DNA from 4 places in the Methylobacterium sp. 391_Methyba4 genome. Region 1 is predicted to be linked to each of the others. Evidence: riboswitches for the same ligand, from Rfam matches in the RefSeq annotation. Region 1 holds a riboswitch; each other region holds the start of a gene.
What was found. Region 1 has a riboswitch for cobalamin ahead of P9K36_RS18495 (TonB-dependent receptor). Riboswitches for the same ligand answer to the same signal wherever they lie in the genome.
Positions count from the first base shown of each region.

Region 2: linked by a shared signal. The riboswitch ahead of P9K36_RS17745 (CbtB domain-containing protein) and the one ahead of P9K36_RS18495 (TonB-dependent receptor) in region 1 are both predicted to bind cobalamin.
Region 3: linked by a shared signal. The riboswitch ahead of P9K36_RS01615 (TonB-dependent siderophore receptor) and the one ahead of P9K36_RS18495 (TonB-dependent receptor) in region 1 are both predicted to bind cobalamin.
Region 4: linked by a shared signal. The riboswitch ahead of P9K36_RS05760 (TonB-dependent siderophore receptor) and the one ahead of P9K36_RS18495 (TonB-dependent receptor) in region 1 are both predicted to bind cobalamin.

Region 1 is NZ_CP121475.1:3,931,240-3,936,598, forward strand. It holds gene P9K36_RS18475 (Crp/Fnr family transcriptional regulator) at 1-252, opposite strand, end outside; gene P9K36_RS18480 (pentapeptide repeat-containing protein) at 439-1,239, shown strand; gene P9K36_RS18485 (thioredoxin family protein) at 1,283-1,672, shown strand; gene P9K36_RS18490 (cytochrome c biogenesis protein CcdA) at 1,680-2,399, shown strand; cobalamin riboswitch at 2,610-2,809, shown strand; gene P9K36_RS18495 (TonB-dependent receptor) at 2,947-5,073, shown strand.
Region 2 is NZ_CP121475.1:3,798,260-3,803,618, reverse strand. It holds gene cobW (cobalamin biosynthesis protein CobW) at 1-456, opposite strand, end outside; gene P9K36_RS17755 (DUF1636 domain-containing protein) at 453-854, opposite strand; gene P9K36_RS17750 (CbtA family protein) at 847-1,584, opposite strand; gene P9K36_RS17745 (CbtB domain-containing protein) at 1,601-1,783, opposite strand; cobalamin riboswitch at 1,819-2,012, opposite strand; gene P9K36_RS17740 (discoidin domain-containing protein) at 2,179-3,537, shown strand; gene P9K36_RS17735 (peptidase S10) at 3,601-5,148, opposite strand; gene P9K36_RS17730 (DNA polymerase III subunit chi) at 5,196-5,359, opposite strand, start outside.
Region 3 is NZ_CP121475.1:322,155-327,513, reverse strand. It holds gene P9K36_RS01625 (DUF3526 domain-containing protein) at 1-572, opposite strand, end outside; gene P9K36_RS01620 (ABC transporter ATP-binding protein) at 569-1,294, opposite strand; gene P9K36_RS01615 (TonB-dependent siderophore receptor) at 1,294-3,381, opposite strand; cobalamin riboswitch at 3,618-3,824, opposite strand; gene P9K36_RS01610 (hypothetical protein) at 4,391-4,591, opposite strand; gene P9K36_RS01605 (patatin-like phospholipase family protein) at 4,924-5,359, opposite strand, start outside.
Region 4 is NZ_CP121475.1:1,188,090-1,193,448, reverse strand. It holds gene P9K36_RS05760 (TonB-dependent siderophore receptor) at 1-1,345, opposite strand, end outside; cobalamin riboswitch at 1,629-1,822, opposite strand; gene P9K36_RS05755 (NUDIX domain-containing protein) at 1,929-2,396, shown strand; gene P9K36_RS05750 (RluA family pseudouridine synthase) at 2,539-3,957, shown strand; gene P9K36_RS05745 (hypothetical protein) at 4,694-5,074, shown strand; gene P9K36_RS05740 (HAD-IA family hydrolase) at 5,133-5,359, shown strand, end outside.

The DNA of each region.
Region 1 (5,359 bases):
GCAGGTTCCGCCCGGGCCAACCTTGTAGATCAGCACCTCGCGCCCGCCCTCCGACATGCGAAAAACACGCGTGCGGCCCTCCACGCACATCAGGTAGTTGGCGCACTCGCCATCAAGTTCGTAGGCGGTGGCGCCCGCGTTCAGCACCGGAAAATGCACGGTTCCCCGGGCGATCTGGAGGTGCGCCGGGCTGAGAGCTTGGAGCAGCGGAAACCGGTCGATCCATCGCTCGACCTTCTGGGCGTCCGTCATGGCTGGCGTGGTCCCCCCGGCCATGACGACGGGCTGATCGTCCGGCTCGCGTTGCGTTTTTCTCCCGCCGCTCCGGACTTGTGTGACCTGGGTCACCGACCGGGTGCAGCGGCCCGGCATAGCATCGCATCACAACGAACACGATACGGGCGCCCGCCCCGCGCGGTGCCCGCCGGGAGTGAACCGATGCGCCGCCTCGCCCTGAGCTTCATGCTCGCCGTCCTCGCCGCCGGCCCTGCCGTGGCCGAACAGGATCTCCTACTCGGGGCAGACATGTCCTCACCCGCAATGACCAAGGCCGACATGAGCCGTGCCGACGTCGAGGCGCTGATCAAGGCTGCGGACGGCAAGCCGGTCGACCTCCGCGACAAATCCCTGTCCGGCCTCGATCTCTCCGGGTTAAGCCTGCGGGGGGCCAACCTGCGGACCGCGCGCCTGAACAACACCAATCTGCGTGGGGCGGACCTCACCGGCGCGAACCTCGAACAGGCATGGCTCCTGAAGGCCGACCTGTCCGGCGCCAAGCTCGCGGACACGAAAATGTTCGGCATCACCGCCCGCGACGCCAACCTCAGCGGCGCCGACCTCAGTCGCGCCATGCCCATTGGCGACTTCAAAGGTGCCAACATGAGCGGCGCGACGCTGATCGACCTTAAAGGCGGCGCCGACATCAAGAACCAGTCCATGGGCCTGATGCGGGCCGTGTTCGTGTCGGTGAACCTCTCCGGCGCCAACCTGAAGGGCGCTAACCTCGGCCGGTCTCGGCTCGAATACGCCAACTTGAAGGATGCCGACCTCACCGACGTGGTGCTGATGGGATCGGACCTATCAGGCGCCAACCTGACGGGCGCTACGGTCACCGGAGCCGATTTCAAGAACGTCGACGTCAGCGGCGCCCGGCTCATCGACCTCAAGGGTCAGTCCGAGGCCAAGGATTGGGCCGAGCGCGTGAACGTAGACCGCGCCGTCACACACGCAACCAATTGAGCCGCCCGTTCGCCTCCACCCATCACAAGGACATAGACAGCCTATGACCACCCGTCGCTTCCTGCTCGGCGCGCTGGCTACCGCTCCCCTGCTGTTTGGTACCGCTGCGAATGCAGCCGAGGCCGTCTTCACGCCTGATGCCTTCGAGGCGGCGCAGAAGGCCGGCAAGCCGATCCTCGTCCATGTCACCGCGCCGTGGTGCACCGTCTGCGCGGCGCAGAAGCCAATCCTCGCTAAGCTGGAAGCCCAGCCCCGGTTCAAGGACCTGCAGGTGTTCGACGTCGACTTCGACAGCCGCAAGGACGTGCTGAAGCGGTTCGGCGTGACGACACAGAGCACCCTGATCACCTTCAAGGGCGAGAAGGAGACGGGTCGTTCGGTCGGTGACACCCGGCCGGAGTGGATCGAGGGCGCTGTCGAGAAGGCGTTGTAGGTCGATGATGGCCACGACGTTCGGCCTCGCGTTCTTGGCCGGCATCCTCTCGGTGCTGTCCCCCTGCGTGTTGCCCTTGCTGCCGCTGGTCCTGGGCGCGGCCGCATCGGAGCACAGGCTCGGCCCCGCCGCCCTGGCTGCCGGCCTCGCGCTATCCTTCGTGGCCATCGGGCTGTTCGTGGCGACCGTAGGGTTCGCCCTCGGCCTAGATGTCGATGTCTTCCGCACCGTGGCGGCCATCATGCTGGTCCTGATCGGGCTCGTCCTGATGGTTCCGGCCGCCCAGGCCCGGCTTGCTGTCGCCGCCGGCCCGGTGAGCAACTGGACCGATAGCCGGTTCGGTGGCTTCTCGACTGCCGGACTTCTGGGACAGTTCGGGGTCGGGCTGCTGCTCGGCGCGGTCTGGAGCCCCTGCGTCGGACCGACCCTCGGGGCGGCCTCGCTGCTGGCCTCGCAGGGACGCGACCTCGGCACCGTCGCTCTGACGATGCTCCTATTTGGCCTGGGCGCCGGACTTCCGCTTCTGCTCCTCGGGACGCTGTCCCGCGAGATGCTGATGCGCTGGCGCAACCGGATGATGGGGCTCGGCAAGGGCCTGAAGGTCACTCTGGGCGCCATCCTCGTGGCCACCGGCCTGATGATCGCCACGGGCTACGACAAGGCTGCGGAGACCATTCTCGTCAACGCCTCGCCAAATTGGTTGACGGACCTGACCACTCGCCTCTGACCGTCTAGGTCGTTGAGGTGATGTCCGCTCGGGTGCCCGTGTCGCACAGAAGCAGACCGGCAGAAACCCACCCATCTTCGACGATCATGCCGCGCTCGCCGATGGCCGTAGAGGGCGCGTCCACGTCGCCGTTTCGACACACCCCAGGGATGAAGGTCACCACTCAGACGTAAAACGGCCGTTAAGCCTTGACGGTCGGCGAAGCCCGAATGCTAAGCTTCGCTCGACGGTTCCCCTCGGGGATCAAAAGGGAACGTGGTGAAGGGCCCAGCCCCGAAGCCGCGGCTGCCCCCGCAACTGTAAGCGGCGAGCTCAGCACCACCGCGTCACTGGATGGGCCTCATCCGGGAAGACGGTGCGAGGGCGGTGACCCGCGAGCCAGGAGACCTGCCGTCAGCCGTGGTCACACGCGAAACGCGTCGGGCGGGGTGTCCTGACGGGTGTCGAAGCGCCGGGCTATTGCTAAGCGCGGAGACCTCATTCGCGGTGACGTGCCACTGCCGTCGCCCTAGGTCCCGTGTCCCGTCGCCCACCCACCCGAATACTATTGACCTTGTCCGGCCTCGCTGCGCTCGCATCCGCAGCCTCAGCCCAGGACCGATCCGCCCCGAGCGCGGCGACCGGCGAGACGACGCTGGAGGAGATTTCTGTCACCGCCGAGACCGCCTCAGCCGCGTCCCCGCAGATCGGTCCGGCTGCGAGCGCGGGCTATGTGGGCGGCACGACCGGCATCGGCGGCATCAGCACGCCCGTGGCTTCCGCCAGCTCCGGCGTCATCACGGGCGCGCAGGTCAACAGCCGGCCGGTCACCCGACCCGGCGAGGTGCTGGAATCTGTGCCAGGCCTGATCGTCACCCAGCACTCCGGCGAGGGCAAAGCCAACCAGTTCTTCCTTCGCGGGTTCAACCTGGACCACGGCACCGATATAGCCCTTTTTCTGGATGGCATGCCGCTCAACATGCGGACCCACGCCCATGGCCAGGGCTATGCCGACATCAACTTCCTGATCCCCGAACTCGTCGGGGCGGTGGAGTTCCACAAGGGGCCGTACTTCGTCCGCGACGGCGACTTCGCCTCGGCCGGCTCGGTGCGCATCGACTATCTCGACAGCACTCCCAAGAACGTCGCCCTCACCTCTATCGGCAGCTTCGGCTACAAGCGGGCGCTCTCGATCACCACCGTCCCGCTCGGCGAGGGCAACCTCCTCCTGGCCGGCGAGGCGCAAGTCTACAACGGCCCTTGGGTCGTCCCGGACGTCCTGCGCAAGATCAACGGCGTGGCCCGCTACAGCCAGGGCACGGCGCTGGACGGCTTCTCCGTCACCGGCATGGCTTACGCGGCGAAGTGGACGGCCACCAACCAGATCCCCGAGCGGGCGGTCACGGAAGGGCTGATCAGCCGCTACGGCACGATCAACCCGACCGACGGGGGCGATACGTCCCGCTTCTCGATTTCGGGCAAGTTCAGCGCGACGGACGACACCGGCATCACCCGGGCCTCGGCCTACGTGATCCGCTCGCAGCTCAACCTATTCAACGACTTCACCTACTTCCTCAACGACCCGGTCAACGGCGACCAGTTCCACCAGCTCGACCAGCGCATCATCGGCGGCGGCGAGGCCCTGCACATCTTCCAGGGCGACCTGTTCGGCCTGCCCATGGAGAACGAGATCGGCGTCCAGACCCGCACGGACTCGATCCGCGTTGGCCTATTTAACACGACGAACCGCCAGTACCGCTCCGGCGTGCTCGACGACCGGGTGCTGGAGACGAGCGGGGCCTTCTATTTCGACAACCGTGTGCGCTGGACCGACTGGCTGCGCACCAGCGTCGGCTTCCGTGCCGACGGCTACTACGCGAGCGTCGTCTCCGACACGCCGGCCAACTCCGGCAAGGCGCGGGATGCCATCGTCAACCCGAAGCTCGGCCTTGTGCTGGGGCCCTGGTTCGACACCGAGCTCTACGTGAACTACGGCGGCGGCTTCCACTCGAACGACGTGCGCGGCGTGACCGCCACCGTCGATCCGACATCGTCCCTCTTCAACACCACGCGCTCGCCCTTCCTCGTGCCGTCAACGGGCTACGAGATTGGCCTGCGCAACCGCTCAATCGCCGGACTGGAGACGGCGGTCGCCCTGTTCCGGCTCGACTTCGCCTCGGAGAACCTGTTCCAGGGCGACACCGGCACCACGGAGCCGAGCCGCCCGACCCGGCGCTTCGGTGTGGAATGGACCAACCGCTATGCGGTGACGCCCTGGCTCTCGCTGGAGGGGGACCTCACGATCACCAACGCCCGGTTCTCGGACTACGATCCGGTCGGCAACCGGGTGCCGGAAGCCCCCACGACCATCGCTTCGGCGGGCGTGACCTTCGGCGAGCCCCTCGGCTGGTTCGGTTCGTTGCGGTTCCGCTACTTCGGCCCGCGCCCGCTGATCGAGGACAACTCGATCCGTTCGCGCCCGACGGCGCTCCTCAACGGCCGGGTCGGCTACAACTTCGAGAACGGCATCAGCGTCTCGTTGGACGTACTGAACCTGACCAACAGCAAGTCCGACCAGATCACGTACGCCTACGTATCCCGCCTACCTGGCGAGCCGGCCGAGGGGCTGATCGACCGCGTCTTTCACCCTGTCGAGCCCACGGCCGTGCGCCTCACCATCGCCGGGCGGTTCTGATGCCGAAGGTTCGAGGCGCTGGCGACTTCACGAACGTCCAGATCTTGAGCGAGCGCATCAGCCAAGTTCATGACGCGTACGCCAGTGCAACTCTCGTTCTACTTGCTCCCGAATGTCAGGGCGTAGCGCACCACAGGCCATTTTTCGTTGCAGGCTTTCCCTGGTGTTCCCGGAAAAAGGGCGCTCGTTCGACCATCGCCGGCGAACGGTTTCCAAGGCAGAGTTCGTCGGCATCGTCTTGTGCAAGCGAGGGGGAGCCTCGGTGGCGACCTTTTGAAGGCCCCTT
Region 2 (5,359 bases), 130 kb from region 1:
GGCCAGTGCCTCCGGATCGTCCGCGAAGACGCCGGCGGCGACGGCCGGGCCGTCGACCACTGCGACGACCCCGTCGACGGTGACCCGCGAGCGGATCGCCGGCCACTGGAACGCCTGAACCAACGGCTTCGGCAGCGCGAGGCCCGAGGTCTCGATCAGGATGTGCTCCGGCGGCTCGGCGCGGCCGAGGAGAGTCTCCAGCGCCGGAACGAAATCGTCCGCGACCGTGCAGCAGATGCAGCCATTCGGCAGCTCGACGATAGCTTCTTCGGTGCAGCCTTCGACCCCGCAGGCGGCGAGGAAGGACTTGTCGAAGCCGACGTCGCCGAACTCGTTGACCAGAATGGCGAGGCGGCGCCCCCTGGCGTTCTCGACCACGTGGCGGACCAATGTCGTCTTGCCGGCTCCGAGGAAGCCCGTGACGATGGTGCAGGGGATCTTGTTCACGATGGTCATTCCGCGGCCTCCAGGGTGCCGGCGGGGAGCGGGCGGGGTTCAGGGAACGGGGGGATGCGGGCGATCACGCCCTTGCGGAAGGCCTCCGGACGCTCGCGCCAGGGCACGATGCCGTCCGAGGTCGCCGCATAGGCCGCGAGTCCGGCGAGGATGGTCTCCGCCGAGGCGGCCGGATCCATGTCGCCGTAGACGTAGGTCCAGCGGTCGGCCGAGGCGACCGCCACGGTGCAGGGCCGCTTGCAGACCGACAGGCATTCCACCGCCTCGACCCGCAGGTCCGGGGTGCCGGCGCTCCGGGCCTGAAGCGCCTCCAGAAGGCGTGATCCGGCGCGCGGTCCATCCGGATCGTCGTCCGGACGGCGGCAGGTCGTGCAGACGTACAGGACGGTCTCAGGCACGGGCCGTTCCCCGTTGCGTGTCGCGGGAAAACGCCTGCCACGCCCAGCCGAGCCCCAACCCGATCAGGATCCAGAAGACGAAGCTGATCGCCAGCGACCGGGCGGCGAACTGTGCGGCCAGTGCGGCCGGAAGCTCCGACGCGCCCTCCGGTGCCTGCGGGGCGCCGACGACGTGGGGGGTTATGATCAGGACGAGGCCACCCAGGATCGTGATCAGAGCACGGCGGATCGTGATCAGGTAGAGTCCCATTCCGGTCGCCGCCGCGGTCATCACCCACCAGGCCTGCCGCGCGGCCAGCGGTGCAGCGGCGCTGCCGGGCAGTTCCGGCGGCAGGCCGAGGCCCGGCGCGAGGGCGACGCTGGCGAAGCCCGCCACCGCGAAGGCGAGACCGACCTGCGGCGTCGGCTCGCGGCCGCAGGCGAGCATCACCGCGCCGAGCAGCAGGGCGTAGCCGACGCCGCCGACGAGGGTCGCAAGACCGGTGAAGGCCATCCGCGGCAGTCCGGGGCCGGGCTGCCATTCCGGTGCCGCGTCGGGTGCGGCGTGGTCATGCCCGGCATGGGCGAGCACGATCGGAAGGGCCTTCGCGGCCTGATGCGAGGGTTCCTGCTGCTCGTAGCGCTCGGCCGCGACGATCAGCGGCGAGGTCAGCGTGAGTTCGAGGCCCGTCACAACGGCAGCCGCGAAGAAGCCGGCGGCCAGGGCCGCCGACAGAAGCCGAATGATCATCCCTGCGCCGAGGGCGTCAGTGACAGGGGAAGTTCTGGGTATGGCGGAAGTCGTGCGCCGCGTTGTGGAACGCGATCGCCGGCGAGAAACCCGCCATGAACAGCAGGCCGAGGCCCAGCATGGCCGCGAGCGCGACGGCGACCGGACGCTCCGACGAGCGGGTACCGGCGGCGACGGGGGCGAGGGTCTGAGCGATCATCGTCGAGTGTCTCCAGCCGCCCCACCGGCGGCATTGCGGGATCCTGTTGCGACGGCAGGTCTCCTGGCTCGCGGCTCGGCGCGCCCACCGCCTTCCCGGATCGCTCCGGTGGCGCTTGGCAGGCGCTCGCCGCTCACAGTTGCGGGGGCAGCCGCGGAATCGGGGCGAAGCCCCTCACCGCATTCCCTTTTCACCCCGTTGCCGGGGCACCGTCACCGGCACGTTGTAGACGCATGCCGGCGACGACACAACGGAGCGGCGCCAGATCCGTTCGGATTCCCGTGCGTCCCTTCGCGGGTGGCCGGGCTTGACGTCCGCGCCCCGATGCGGGCACCGCCGCACCGGATGCCCGGCCGGCCCGGCATGGGCGCCTCCGCTCAGTTCTCGGAGACCCGATGGCCCTCGCAGACGATCCGAGCCCGGTCCTCGTCGATCTCGCCACCGGCCGCGCCCCCCGGATCGTACAGGACGAAGGCACCGCCTGGCTCGAGATCGATCTGGACGGTCGCTTTCCGATCCGCGCGGTCGCGCTGCGACCCGTACAGGATGCTGTCGCGCCCGAGGTCGGCGATGTGGCCGTCGAGGTCTCGCAGGACGGCGTCACGTGGTCCGCGCCCGACATCGTCGGCTGGACCGCCAAGCCGGGCGCCCTCGTGGCCGCCATCGGAGCCGACGAGCTGGTCTGGGCGCGTCTCGTGCGGATCGCGGTGCCGGATCCGGCGCTCGTCGCAGGCGTCGACATCCGCGCCGATGAAGCCGCCATCGACCTCATCGCCCTGCGGGCGCTCCTCGGGCTCGACATCACGCTCCTGAACGAGAAGCCCGACGCTAACGTCTACGTCACCTACAATCTCGAAGCCGCGCCTGGCCGGGCAAGCCGCAACCTCGTCGGCCTGTCGCTGTTCGAGAACGGCGCCTTCGGCAATTGCCTCGTGCAATACATCATCGCCGTCTCGATCGCGAAGGCGCTCAACCTGAAATACATCAAGGTCCCGAAGGTCGACCGCAGCAAGGTGATCTTTCTGACCGAGAGGCTGACCTGCGACGGCATCACGTTCATTCCGCCGGACGAGCCGCTTCCGCCGGACGGCTACTTCCTGTCCGGCTTGTATTTCGATCCGACGCAGTTCGAGCGGGTGACGGCGCTGCAGGGCCCGATCGACTCGCGCGCGATCGTTCAGGATGTGATCCGGCCCCTGTTCAACGGCCTGCCGCGGACATTTGCGGCCAAGCCCGACGATCAACTCCTGATCCATATCCGGTCGGGCGACATCTTCAGCACCTGGGTCGACCCGCACTATCCGCAGCCGCCCTTCGCCTTCTACCGGATGGTCATCGACCGGCTGCAGGCCGAGGGCCGCATCCGTTCCGTCAAGCTCGTCTTCGAGAACCGGCTGAACCCGGTCATTGCAGAAGTGGAAGCCTATGCGGCGCAGCGCGGCCTACCCGTGGAGATCCAGAGCGAATCGCTGATCTCCGATGTCGCCGCTCTGGTGAACGGCCGCTACCTCGTCTTCGGGCTCGGAACCTTTGGGCCGGCGATCTGCCACCTCTCGGAGCGCGTCGAGCAGGTGTTCTACTTCGCGTCCAATTGGCCGCAGGGCTTCCAGTCGATTCCCACGATCGGGAAAGTGGTCGAGGTTCGTGATCGCGAAGGCCGGTACATGAAAGTCGGCGAGTGGCAGAATACCGACGCTCAGCGCCGGAGCATGGTGGAGTACCCGGCCGAAGCTCTCGCCTTCGACGATGTCTGATCGGTCGCGCCGGTCACGATCCGACCGGCGACGACCCCGCTGCCTGCATCCCGGACGAACACGTCACGGTGCGGTCCTGAGACGTTCCGCGGGTGCGCCGGCCGAACGCGCCGAGCCGCCATCGCGGACCTTCAGGGCGTCCGTGTACATCCGTTCGACATCCGCCTTGAAGGCGGCGCGGGAATCCGGTCGCGTGTAGAACATGTGGCCGCCAGGGTAGACTGCGAGGCTCAGGCGACCGGCGCTGTAGGCCGGGACCTGCGCCAGCAGGAGCTTCGAGGCGAAATACGGGGTTACGAGATCGGTGAATCCGTGCGCCACGAGGACACGCAGGTGCCCGTCGAGGGCCAGGGTTCCCTGAATGTTCGACAGCACCTCCGGTGCCTGTCGTCCCGAGCCCCAGCTCCAGCCCCGATTGACCGCATTGTTCAGGAGCTCGTAGCGCATGTTGGCCACAGGCCATTTCAGCGTGCGCGCGTAGAGATCGAGCATCGCGCTGGTCAGCGGCGCCTGGAGCGCGGTGAGCTGCGGATCCTCGAAGCTCGATTGCGCGGCGGCCGGATTCGGGTCCCAGCCGGTGATGCCGGTATCGTAGGCGCTCGTCACGCGACCTTCGGCACGATCGATCTCCCGCTGGACGCTTCGGGTCGAGAGGCGCGCCGCCTGTGCGCGGACCAGGGCGGGATCGAGCCCGACGAGCGGGGCGACCTTCTCGGTCATCCGCGCAACCGCCGCGGAATCGCTCGGCCCCTTCAGGAGATCCGCCAGATAGGCACCGGATGCGTAAGCTTCGGCATCCCCCAGCAAGGCCGGCGTGGGTACCGTCCCGGCCCGCTCCAGCGCGCCGGCCGCCAGCGACGGCAACTTCAGCACGTAGCCCCAGGGATTGGCCCGCGGGGTCTCCAGCCACCCGAAGTCGAGCACCGGCGAGAGCAGCACCATGCCCGACAGGCCGACGCCGATCTCTTCCTGGAGCTTCTCCGTGATCAGCGGGCCGCGGAACCCGCCATAGCTCTCGCCGACGAAGAACTTCGGGCTCGCTAGACGATCGTTGTTGCGCAGGTAGCGGGCGATGGCTGCCGAGAGGGTCGCGGCGTCGGACTCGATCGACCAGTAGGCCTTGCCGTTGCCGTCCGCGGCCCGGCTGTAGCCGGTACCGACGGGGTCGATGAAGACGAGATCGGTGAAGCCGAGCCACGTCCCGTCGTTGGGCGTGAGCGTGACCGGCTGCGACGGGCTGATGCTGTCGCCGCCGACGGGCAGCCGCCAGGGGCCGATCGCCCCGATGTTGAGGTAGGCCGACGCGGCGCCCGGGCCGCCATTGACCGCGAAGGTCACCGGGCGCTCCTGGCCGTCCTTGGACGCCACCGTATAGGCCACGAAGGCGATCTCGGCCTGCAGCTTGCCGGCCTCGTCGACGAGCGGCAGGCTGCCGGCCGTGGCGGTGAAGTCGAGGACCCTGCCGTCAGGCAGCGTGACGCTCTGCTTCGTGACGGAATCCGGCGGCAGGCGTCGTCCGTCCGGCCCGCGCGGTGCCGGCTTGCTCTCCGCGGGCGGATGTCCGTGCGGCGCCTCCTCTGCCCAGCCGGCCGAGGGCAGGGCGATGAGCATGCCGAAGGCGAGCACGGCGCGCGCGAGACGTCTGTTAAGGGCCACCATCACGCCTTCTTGTTCCAGCGTCCGGAATCGTCCTGCTGCCAGTAGGCGACTGTGTGGCCCGCCTCCTTGGCCTGCTTCCACTGCTCGCGCGCCCTCAGAAGGGCGTCCTGATCGGTCCCGTCGAACAGGATACAGATCCGCTCATACGCGCCGGCATCGGGCG
Region 3 (5,359 bases), 3.0 Mb from region 1:
AGCGTGAGGAGGGGCAGGCAGACCAGGACCGCAAGGACGAGGTTCAGGGCGGCGAAGCGGGCGGCAAAGAGTGGGCCGGGCGGCGCGCCGTTGCCGAGGGCGAGGCGCAGGGTACCGCGCTCGCGATCCGCCGCGAAGGCGGCAAAGCCGAGGAGAAGCGCCACCAGGGGAACAACGAGGCCGACGACATCGGAGACATCGGAGAGGCCGGCCCGGTCGAAGGGGCCGGCATCCTGCACGGCGCGGTAGACCGCATCGTTGAACAGGTGCGCCTCGATCCGCACCATCCGGCCCGTATAGGGCTCGGTGCCGGGATCGAGGATTGAGAGGGGCGACGAGGGGCGAAACACCCACAGGCCGTAATGATCGGCGGAATGCGGGTTCTTGGCATCCTGCCCGAGCCAGCGGGCCCGCTCTGCGGCCGTGACCCGCGCGACCTCGGCACCGTAATCGCGGGCGGATTGCCAGGCGCCGAGGCCCGTGACCATCAGGAGCAGGACGAGCAGGCCGCCGATCCAGCGGACGCGCGCGTCCCGCCACAGCAGCGCCAACTCCGCGCGGACGCGCCTCACGTGACCGCCCCCGACAGGCGCGCGATGTAGAGGCGTTCCAGATCGGTGTGCGCGTAGCGCCTCGGATCGATCTCCTCGGCGACGCGCCCGCCCGCCAGCACGCCGACCCGGTCGGCCATCTCGCGCACGCGGTAGAGGTCGTGGGTCGCCATCAGCACCGCCGTGCCGCGCTCCGCCGCCGCCCGCACCGTCCCGGAGAAGGCCGCCGCCGCCGATGGGTCGAGGCCGGATGTCGGCTCGTCGAGCAGCAGCAGCCGGGTCTTTCGCGCGAGCGCGATGGCGATGCCGACCTTCTGGCGCATCCCCTTCGAATAGCCGGAGGCGGGCCGCGACCAGGCCTCGGGCGCCAGGCCGGCCGCCGCGAGATGCGTCTCGGCCTCCGCCCGATCGATCGCGAGACCGGCGAGGGTCGCGAAGTAACGGAGATTCTCCAATCCCGATTGCCCCGGATAAAGGGCCACCTGCTCCGGGATGTAGGCGGTGCGCGCCCGGGCAGCGATGGGATCCGTCCCTGCATCGATCCCGCAGACCCGGACCTCCCCCGCATCGGCCTTCAGGAAGCCGAGGATGAGGTTGATCGTGGTGGTCTTTCCGGCACCGTTGGGACCGAGCAGGGCATAGACCTCACCCGCGCGCAGGGTGAGGTCGAGACCGCTGAGGGCGGTCCTGCCTCCGAACTGCTTGACGACGCGGCCGAGCGCCAACACCGGCTCAACCGCCATCAGAACCGCACCGTCACGGAGCCCGTGATGCGACGGGGCGAGCCCGGATAGACGCGGAATACGTTCAGTGAACTCTCATAGTAATCGGTGTCGAATATATTCTCGATGTTGAGCGCCACGCGGGCGTTGCCGAATTTGTAATAGGCCAGCGCATCGACCGCGATGAAGCCCGGCAGGGTGAAGCCGGACCCCGCCGCGTCGCCCGCCCGCTCGCCCACGCCGCGCACGCCGCCGCCGATCCCGAAGCCGCGCCACGCGCCTGCTGGCTCGTAGACCGCGAGCAGGCTGCCGGAGTGGCGGGGCACGTTGACCAGGGGGGCGCCGACCGGAAGCACGTTGTCCTTGGTAACGCGGGCATCGGCATAGACGTAGCCGGCCAGGAGCTTCAGTTCCGGCGTGATCTGTCCTTGAGCCGTCAGCTCAAAGCCCTGGCTGCGCACGGCGCCGGCCGCGAGGGAGAAGCCGGTATTCGCCGGGTCGGGCGTGAGCACGTTCTCCCGCTCCACGCGGAAGGCGGCGGCGGTGAGGAGCAAATTGCCGCCGAATAATTCGGACTTGGCGCCGACCTCGTAGCCGAGGCCGGTCTCGGGCGGCAGCGCCGTGCCGCGCGTGACGGCGGCGGCGTCGGTGCCGATATTCGGCCGGAAGCTCGTGCCGACATTGGTGTAGAAGGCGAGTTCCGGGATCGGCCGGTAGACCAGGCCCGCCCGGGGCGAGGCCGCGACCCGCGACTGGTCCACTTGGCTGCGCACCACGCGCTCGCGGAAGCTCTGCTCGAAGATGTCGAGCCGAAGGCCGATCAGCGCCCGCCATTCCGGGCTCAGGACGATCTCGTCCTGCGCATAGAGGCCGGTATTGGTGATGCGCTCGATATTGTTGCGTGGGATGGTGATCGGCGGCAGCGCCTGTCCGTAGACCGGCGAATAGATGTCGAGGGCGAAGGGGCTCGTGCGGAAGTTCGAGCGCAGATAGACCGTCCGGCTGTCGGTGCTCTCCCGGTCCATGCCGAGGAGGAGCGTGTGGCCGATGCCGCCCGTATCGAACCGCCCGATCAGGTCGGCCTGACCGACCGCCACGTCCCAGCGATAGTCGCGCACGTTGCGGTCGCGAAAGACGGTGCGGTTGTTGGCGGCGATTCCGCGGATCTCCGCCGATTCCCCTTCCAGATCGCCGGTGTTGAAGTAAGCGGCGAGCCGCATCTGCCAGTTCTCATCGAAGCGATGATCGACGCGGACCTGCAGCGAATTGTTGTTCTGGTAGGTGCTCTGACCGGGCTCGCCGAGGAACCGCGAGAGCGGCAGGAAGCCGAGCTGGCGATTGAGCGCGATCACGCCCCGGTCGAAGACGATGCGGTTCTTCACGAACTCGGTCTCGACCGTAACGCGTGTGTCCGGCGTGACCTGCCAACTCACCACTGGAGCCACGAGCAGCCGGTCGCTGTCCACGAAGTCGCGGAAGCTGCCGGCCCCCTGTGCGGCGAGATTGAAGCGATAGAGGACCGTCCCGTCCGCGTTCAGGGCACCGCCGGCATCGATGGTACCGCGGGTCAGACCGAACGAATCGACCTGATTGCCGAACTCGACGAACCGTTCGGCGGTGGGTTGCTTGGTGATGAGGTTGACGAGCCCGCCGGGATCGCTGCGTCCGAACAGGGCCGCCCCCGGTCCCTTGAGCACCTCGATGCGTTCGATGTTCTGCGCGTCGGGCGGAGGCGGGGTCCCGCGATTGAGGGGGAAACCGTTCTTGTAGATCTCCGAGGTCGTCACACCACGGATGGCGTAACTGAAGATCGAAAGCCCCCCGAAATTGTTCTGCTGGGCGACGCCGGGCAGATAGTTGAACGCCCGGTCTACGCGGGTGGCGGCGAGGTCGGTGATCGTCTCCCGCGGCGCCACGGAGACGGCCACCGGCACGTCGATCTGCGGAGTGGCTGTGCGCGTGGCGCTGACGGCCGTGCCCGCTCCGTATCCCGGCGTCGGGCCGATCAGGCCGATGGTGCCGCGCCCGGAGGCCGTCGTGCGGCCGGCACCCTCCCCGACCTGCTCGACCGAGAGTTCCTCCAACGTCACGCTCTCCTGCGCCCGCACGTCCTCGATCGGAAGCCCGGCCGAGAGGACAGCGGCGAGCGCCAGCCGCCGACCGCGATGCGGAGTCCGCGGACGACGCGCTGATGGCGCTGAAAACCGCGCAGGCTCGCCGAGAGACGGACGTTCGGAGGTCGCCACCACACACTCGCTGTTGCCGGGTGGAGGCCACGGGGATACGGGCAGCGTCGCCCACGAGACGGCGACACCGCGCGCTCCGCCGGGGCACCCCGCCCGAGGGACGTCATCGTGCCGAAGGCAGGTCTCCTGGCTCACGGGTCAAAGCGCCCGCCGGACCTTCCCAGTGCAAGCACCAGTGGTCATCGGTGGCAGGCGCTCGCCGCTCACAGTTGCGGGGGCAGCTTCGGATTCGCTCCGAAAAGCGCACCGAATTCCCGTCTTAGCTCCGGGCCGGGACCCGAAGAACCTTGGCTGGACGATATTCGCCACCGGCGCGCATCCGGTCAACGGGCCTGACAAACTTTGTAACAGTGTTACGTTACGTGTGGCGCTATGGACACAGTCCGATCCCCGATGGAATGCACCGCTCTCACGTTGCGGTGATGGACCGGATTGGGCTCGGACGACGCGGGTCCGAATGAGATCGGCGGGCCGATGGCGGCTGGATATGCGCTATGCTGAACCGAACGGACGAGCGGTCATCGACGACTTGTTTCATGCGCCGCTGGGCGCCGAGCGTCTCAGCTGAATGGAAATCCGATGGAACGCTCTTGGCATCGTGTTGCTGATTGCCGAACGCGCGGCCCGAGCTCATGACCCGGCATACGGTCCTTCGGTGACCCGCTCCATCTCAGGGCCGGCCTTGCCGTCCAGCCTTGGATCGCGGCATGCCTCATCGCCGTAGTCGCGGTGGCCCCGTGCCAAAACTTCTCCTTCGGCGCGAACCCGATACCCTGACCGGCTGGCTTTGCACCGGGCAGATGCTCTCGATCGGTTCGGTTCTAAGCCAGCCGGTCAAGTCAGTCGTGCATTTGCGGTCGCTCGATCGCCCCTACATCTTCCGCTCGCGATGGATACGCTTCTTCTTCGGAAGTGCCTTGTGACGGCCGATGGTGACCCTGGCTTCCGACACCGTCGGTCCGGCCAGCGCCTTGCCCAGTGCGGGACCAGCGGCCGTCGCGTCCGCGAACGTCGCGAAGGTCAACAGGGGTAAGGCGGCCAGCGCCGCGCGAAGAGCCCGGATCGTGTGCATAAGCGTTCACTCCTCTGTCTGTGGGCGCCGGGCCGTTTCCGGGGCCGGCCGGATGCGACGAGCGGTCTTCGGTGTGAAGGTGCTCCCCCGGAATCGAGCCGGTCCGACTGCGAAGTGCCGCGCCGATCATGCGCGTGAACCGGTGTGAAGAGGCTTGGGCAGAGACCCATTTAGTCTGACAAGATATCGTCGATCTGCGACGCGCAAGACTGATAAATGGAATACATGCTGCATCTATACCGAATAAACATAAATCATAAATCAATATATGCACCTTGATCTTTATCAAGTTCAGCAAGCTCTGTCATGCGCGACGGGGCGTTCCGGCTGCGTCAGACGCCTTCGAGCAGTCGGTCGAGGTCGAAAGACGGACGCCGGCCCAGATCCGGCCCATGATCGGTCAGGAACGTCGCGGCGCTCCGGCGTCCCTCGTCCCGAAGCATCGTCAGGAATGCCCATTCCGCATTGAGCTTCGAGGACGAGCCCAGCTCGGCGACAACGTCGCTGGCGATGCGGTGCATGCGCATGGCCGCCCATCGGGCGCACTCGGAATTGTCCGTGGGCGCGACCTGCCGCAGCAAGGCCATCATCCGCAGTTCCTTGAGCAGGACCGCGTTGAAGGAGATCTCGTTGAGCCGGTTGAGGATCTCCCGGGCCGAGGTCGGCGCTTGTCTGCGCTCGACCGGATTGACCTGCACGATGATCGTATCGCGCGACTCGCATTCGCGGACCAGGGGGGTGATCGTCGGGTTTCCGGAATAGCCTCCA
Region 4 (5,359 bases), 2.7 Mb from region 1:
CCGACAGGATCAGACGGTCCTCCGCGAAGACCGAGGCTTGGCTCGTCTGCGTGGCGTAGGCCGGACGGGCTCGCCCGTTCTGCGGGAAGAGGCCCGGATCGTAGCCGACGAGCGGCACGCTGGTGGTCTGGTCGAAGTAGAAGTTGTTGGTGTGCCGGAAGTCGATGTGGTTCACGTCGAACCCGGCCACGAACTGGTTGGGCAAGCCGAACAGGCTGCCCCGGAACGTCGCGTCGAGCCGGTCACCGACCTGCTCCTGGCTGTGGTAGATTTCCAGATAATCGCCCCGGTCCACCAGCCCGGTGCCGCGGTTGTAGGAATATTGCTCGACGTCGAGCCAGTGGCGCCGGCTTGTGAGCCGGTAGGCGGTGTTGCGGATCGTGATGTCGGCCGAGGGCGACCATTCGGTCTTGAGCTGGGTCCAGTTGTCGGCCCAGGTGATCTTCGCGTCCCGGACGTTGTAGTTGTTGAACCGGATGAGGTCCGGGATCCGTCCCTCGACGAGCGGCGTGCCCCAGTAGCGGGCGGGCTCCTGGTAGCCGAGATCGTGGCTCAGGGTGAACGCCAGATCGGCGCTCGGCCGGAACAGCAGGGCGGCCGAGACCGCGAGGTTGCGGAAATCGCCCTCCGGCCGGATCCAGCCGTCGGCGCGATTGCCGCTGACGTTGAGGCGATACGCGAAGGTGTCGCCGAACTCCGCTTGACCGATTCCGCCGCCCGAATCGAACGCAAGGCGCGCGACGCCATCCGTGCCGACAACGGCGCGGGCGGCGTTGATTGGCACGAAGACCGGCTTCTTCGGCACCACGTTGATCACGCCGCCGATGGCGCCGTCGCCGTAGAGCACCGAAGACGGGCCGCGGAGCACCTCGATCCGCTCGACGTTCCACGTGTCGAACGGGAAGGTCACCGTGTTGGCGCCGACGTAGAAGCGCGTGCCGTCGTAGAGCTGCTGGATCGAGTTCGGGCCGGCGAAGCCCCGGGATGTGAAGGCGCCGTTGCCGTTGCCGGGTGCCGCGATGGTGGTGATGCCGGTGGCGTCCTGGGTCACGGCTTCGGCGATCGTATCCTGGCCGCGCAGCCGCGCGGTCTCGCCCGACACGATGTCGAGGCTGGCCGGCGTCTCCAGCGGCGTCAAACCGAGGCGGCTCGCGGTCCGGTCCGGGGTGCGCAGATTGAGGCCGTTCGGCGCAGCGCGGTTCGGGTCTCCGCCCGCGCCGGCCACGGAGAGTTCATCCAGGGTGACGGCCTCCTGGGCGGCGGTCGGACTGGCGAGGAGCGCGAGGAGAACGCCACAGAGGGGAGCCGGCCCGCCGGAGCGGGCGCGATGGATCGAGAGAAGCATGGGGAAAGCGGTCCGTGCACGGCGCGCGCCGGCCCCTTCGTCCTATAAGCATTGTAATAACATTACAATTCCTCGACCATCCGGAAACCTGAGCCTGAACGGGTGCGCGGAGGCCTCCCGGAACAGGGATCGCAGGTCGCGAAACGGTGGAGACGGACATGGGAACGGCGTCGCGGGCGCGCTTGCTGTGGCACGTCACCGCGAACGAGGCCTCGGCGGCCGCCTCCCCTCGGGATGGACGGCGCCTCGACACCCGCCAGGACACCCCGCCCGGCGCGTTTCGCGTGTGACCACGGCTGACGGCAGGTCTCCTGGCTCGCGGGTCGCCGCCCTCGCACCGTCTTCCCGGGGTGACCCAGTGACGTGGTGGTGAAGGGCTCGCCGCTTACAGTTGCGGGGGCAGCCGCGGCTTCGGGGCGGACCCCTCATCGCGTTCCCTTTTGATCCCCGAGGGGAACCGTCGAGGAACAGCTTGGCCGTCGTGCGTCCGGGCGTCAACCGCACGTCCGGGAGTTGTCGTGGATCGACGCGGCGGCCCGCCGGTTCGTTGCGGCGCCGTCGGGAACGATTTAGCCGGTTCGGCATGACGGTCTGGCGTCCCCCTGCGGAGATCCGCGTGAAGGCCTTGGGGCTCCCCCGGCGCGGCGATAGCCTGCTGGTGGCGGAGATCCATGCGGATGACGGGCGGCTAACAGGTGTCCGGCCCCTCGGTGGCAGCGTCGCATTCGGTGAGAGGGCCGAGGACGCGCTGATCCGGGAGTTCGAAGAGGAGCTCGGCGTCACCGTCACGGTGCTCGGCGGCCCGCGCGTCGTGGAGAACATCTTCCTGCACGAGGGGCAGGTCGGGCACGAGGTGCTGTTCCTGTTCCCGGTCGCCCTGCCGCCCGGCCGGTTCGACGGACAGGAGCGCTTCGTCTTTCACGAGGATTGCGGCACCGCCTGCGTGGCGCGGTGGTGCGATCTCGACGGGCTCGACGTCCCGGGCGGGCCGGAACTCTTCCCGACCGGGCTGAAGGCCTCGCTCCGCGCGGCGTGGGACGCGGAGCCCTGACGGGCGCGATCGCGCTGCCGCCTTTGCCGCTGCGCGCGGGCGATGCTACAGCCGTGCAATCCCATCGGTCCGGACGTCCGCGACGCCGCGGCCCATGCGCCCGGACGCTCCGTCCGAAGCGGAGACGGGTGCCGGCGGAAGCATGACGACACGACCTCCCAAAAGCGGCGGGCCGAAGGGGCGCAAGCCTCAGGCCGGCAAGTTCGATGCGGGCAAGTTCAAGCCCGGCAAGTTCCAGGCCGACGGCCGTGCCCGCACGGGCCCGCGCACCAGCGCCCGCGACGCTGCAGAGCGCGCGGCCCGCAATCGCGGCGACGATGCGGGTGCGCGCGATCCCTGGGGTGCGCAGGGCGCCGCAGCCGCAGCCGCAGCCGCAGTCCCGGCCCGGCCCGCGAAGCCGCGGCGCGACGCCGCCGCGCCGCGCGGTCCGCTGGCGGCGAAGCCCGGCAGCCGGCCCGTTTCCAAGCGCTCGGAGGCCCCTGCGCCTGCCCCTGCCGCTGCCCCCGCGCCGACACCCGGTCCGACCCGCCGCGAGCAGCGCGCGGCCGCCTCCGCGACCCTCGCCTCCGGGGTGCAGACCCTGATGGTCGAGCCGGACGAGGCCGGCATGCGGATCGACCGCTTCCTCACCGCGCGTTTCCCGCTCCTGCCCTTCACCCGCGTGCAGACCATCGTCCGCAAGGGCGAACTGCGCGTCGACGGCAAGCGCGCCAAGCCGAACGACCGGCTGGAGCCGGGCATGAGCGTGCGCGTGCCGCCGCTGCGCCTCGACCAGCCCTCCGAGCGCCCGCGCAACGCCGCCCGCGAGCAGGACGATGCCGAATTCATACGGTCGCTCATCCTCTACGAGGATGCCGACATGATGATCCTCAACAAGCCCTTCGGCCTCGCGGTCCAGGGTGGTTCGGGGACGGTCCGGCACGTGGACGGCCTGCTCGCCGCCCTCACCGGCCCGGATGGCCAGAAGCCGCGCCTCGTCCACCGGCTCGACAAGGATACGGCTGGCTGCCTGATCGTCGCCAAGACCCGGCTCGCCGCCGCGACGCTCGCCAAGAGCTTCCGCTCCCGGGCCGCGCGGAAGATCTACTGGGCGCTGACCGCGGGCGTGCCGCGGGTCCGGCAGGGGCGTGTCTCGACCTACCTGGCCAAGGAGGAGCCCACCGACGCCGACGCGCGGATGCGCGTCGCCAAGCACGGCGACGAGGGGGCGAGCCACGCGCTGACCTACTACGCGATGGTCGATCAGGCCGCCCAGAAGCTGTCCTGGCTGTCGTTCAAGCCGGTGACCGGACGGACGCACCAGCTGCGCGCCCACGCGGCCCATATCGGCCACCCGATCGTCGGCGACCCGAAATACTTCTCCGTGGAGAATTGGGAGCTGCCGGGGGGCATCCAGAATCGCCTGCACCTGCTCGCCCGCCGGATCGTCATCCCGCATCCGCGCACCGGCAAGCCCGTGGATGTGAGCGCGCCGCTACCGCCCCACATGGCGCAGAGCTGGAACCTGCTGGGCTTCGACGCCACCCGCTACGACCCGATCGTCGAGGCCCCGGAAGCCTGAGTGGGCAGCCAGGGCACGGCCGGGTTCGTCAGAGTGTACGGGACTTCCGGCCGCCGCCCTGCGGCGCGACCCGCCGATCGCCGTCGGGGCCGCGCCCGGTATGCCGTCGCGACGGTCCCGCGCCTGGTCGAGTCCGCGCCGGACCTCCTGGGCTGCGGCCACGACCCGGGTCGGGCAGGAGAACCGCTTCGCCCTGCCCGTCGCCCCTCGGCCGAATGCGCGTCCCGAGGGCGGTATCCTCGCCCCGGCCCGGATGCATCGGCTGGAGGAGCGCCCGTCCGGTCGAGGCTCCTGCAAGCTTCGCTGGCGGATAGGGATGATGGCTCCGGAGGTCCGTCGCGCCTGCGCCGCCGTGCCGGCACGCAGGGTGCAACGAAGACGGGCGCCTGCGCTCGGTTCAAACGATCGCCCAGGTGCCACTGCGGCGACGCGACGCGCCGGATGGCGGGATCCCCGCTCAGAGGACCGCGCCGTGAGGCGGTCTCGGTCTCCGGTGAGAGGTCGGTTTCGCGCATCAAAGCGGGCAGCCGCAGGAGCCTGATTGCCGGATCCCCCCTCCATCCCCCAAATCATTGTCGCCGGAGATGTGCGCTGCGGTATCCCCGGTGAAAGTGACCCGTCATCGGGGCGGGCCGTGCCGCGCATGCCTTGGCAATCGGCCGTGCCGCCTCATATGCTGCCCGCGCCCCGCCGATCCGCCGCGGGGCCAGTTTCCGGCGGTTCGAGATCCTGACATATGAAGCTCGCGATGCTGGCCTGCCTCGCCGCCCTGTGCCTCACCGGGCCGATCGCGCACGCCGCACCGGGCGAGGCAGCCAAGGCGGCGCCGACCGCGAACGGCGCCCATCCGGCCGAGGCGGCGTCGCCGCATCCGCCCGCCGCTCCCGCCGCGAATGCGGCGCCCACGCAGGCCGCGCAGCGCCCGGCCGCGAGTTCCCGCGCGGAGCGCCGCCGGCGTTCCTATGCGGCCTGCAATCGCGCCTCGCACCAGCGCGGCCTGCGCGGCGGCAAGCGCCGGCGTTTCCTGATCCGCTGCCGGCTCGGCTACGAGCGGACCCGGGTTCCCGGCGGTCAGCCCGCCGCGGCCGCGCCGGCGCAGCCGGGCCGGAAGCCGTGACCGAGTCCGACATCCGCCCATCCGCGCCGTCGGGGCCGCCTTTGGCGCGTCGTCGGCGATGAGGCTCGTCGTCTTCGACGTCGACGGCACCCTCGTCGACAGCCAGCACCTGATCGTGGCGGCCCAGGAGGTGGCCTTCGCGGAGAATGGCCTGCCGGCCCCGGGGCGGCGCGAGGCGTTGTCCGTGGTGGGCCTGTCACTGCCGCAGGCCTTCCGGCGTCTGGTCGGCGAGGACGGCCCCGTTGCGGAACTCTCGGAGAGCTACAAGCAGGCCTACAACCGCCT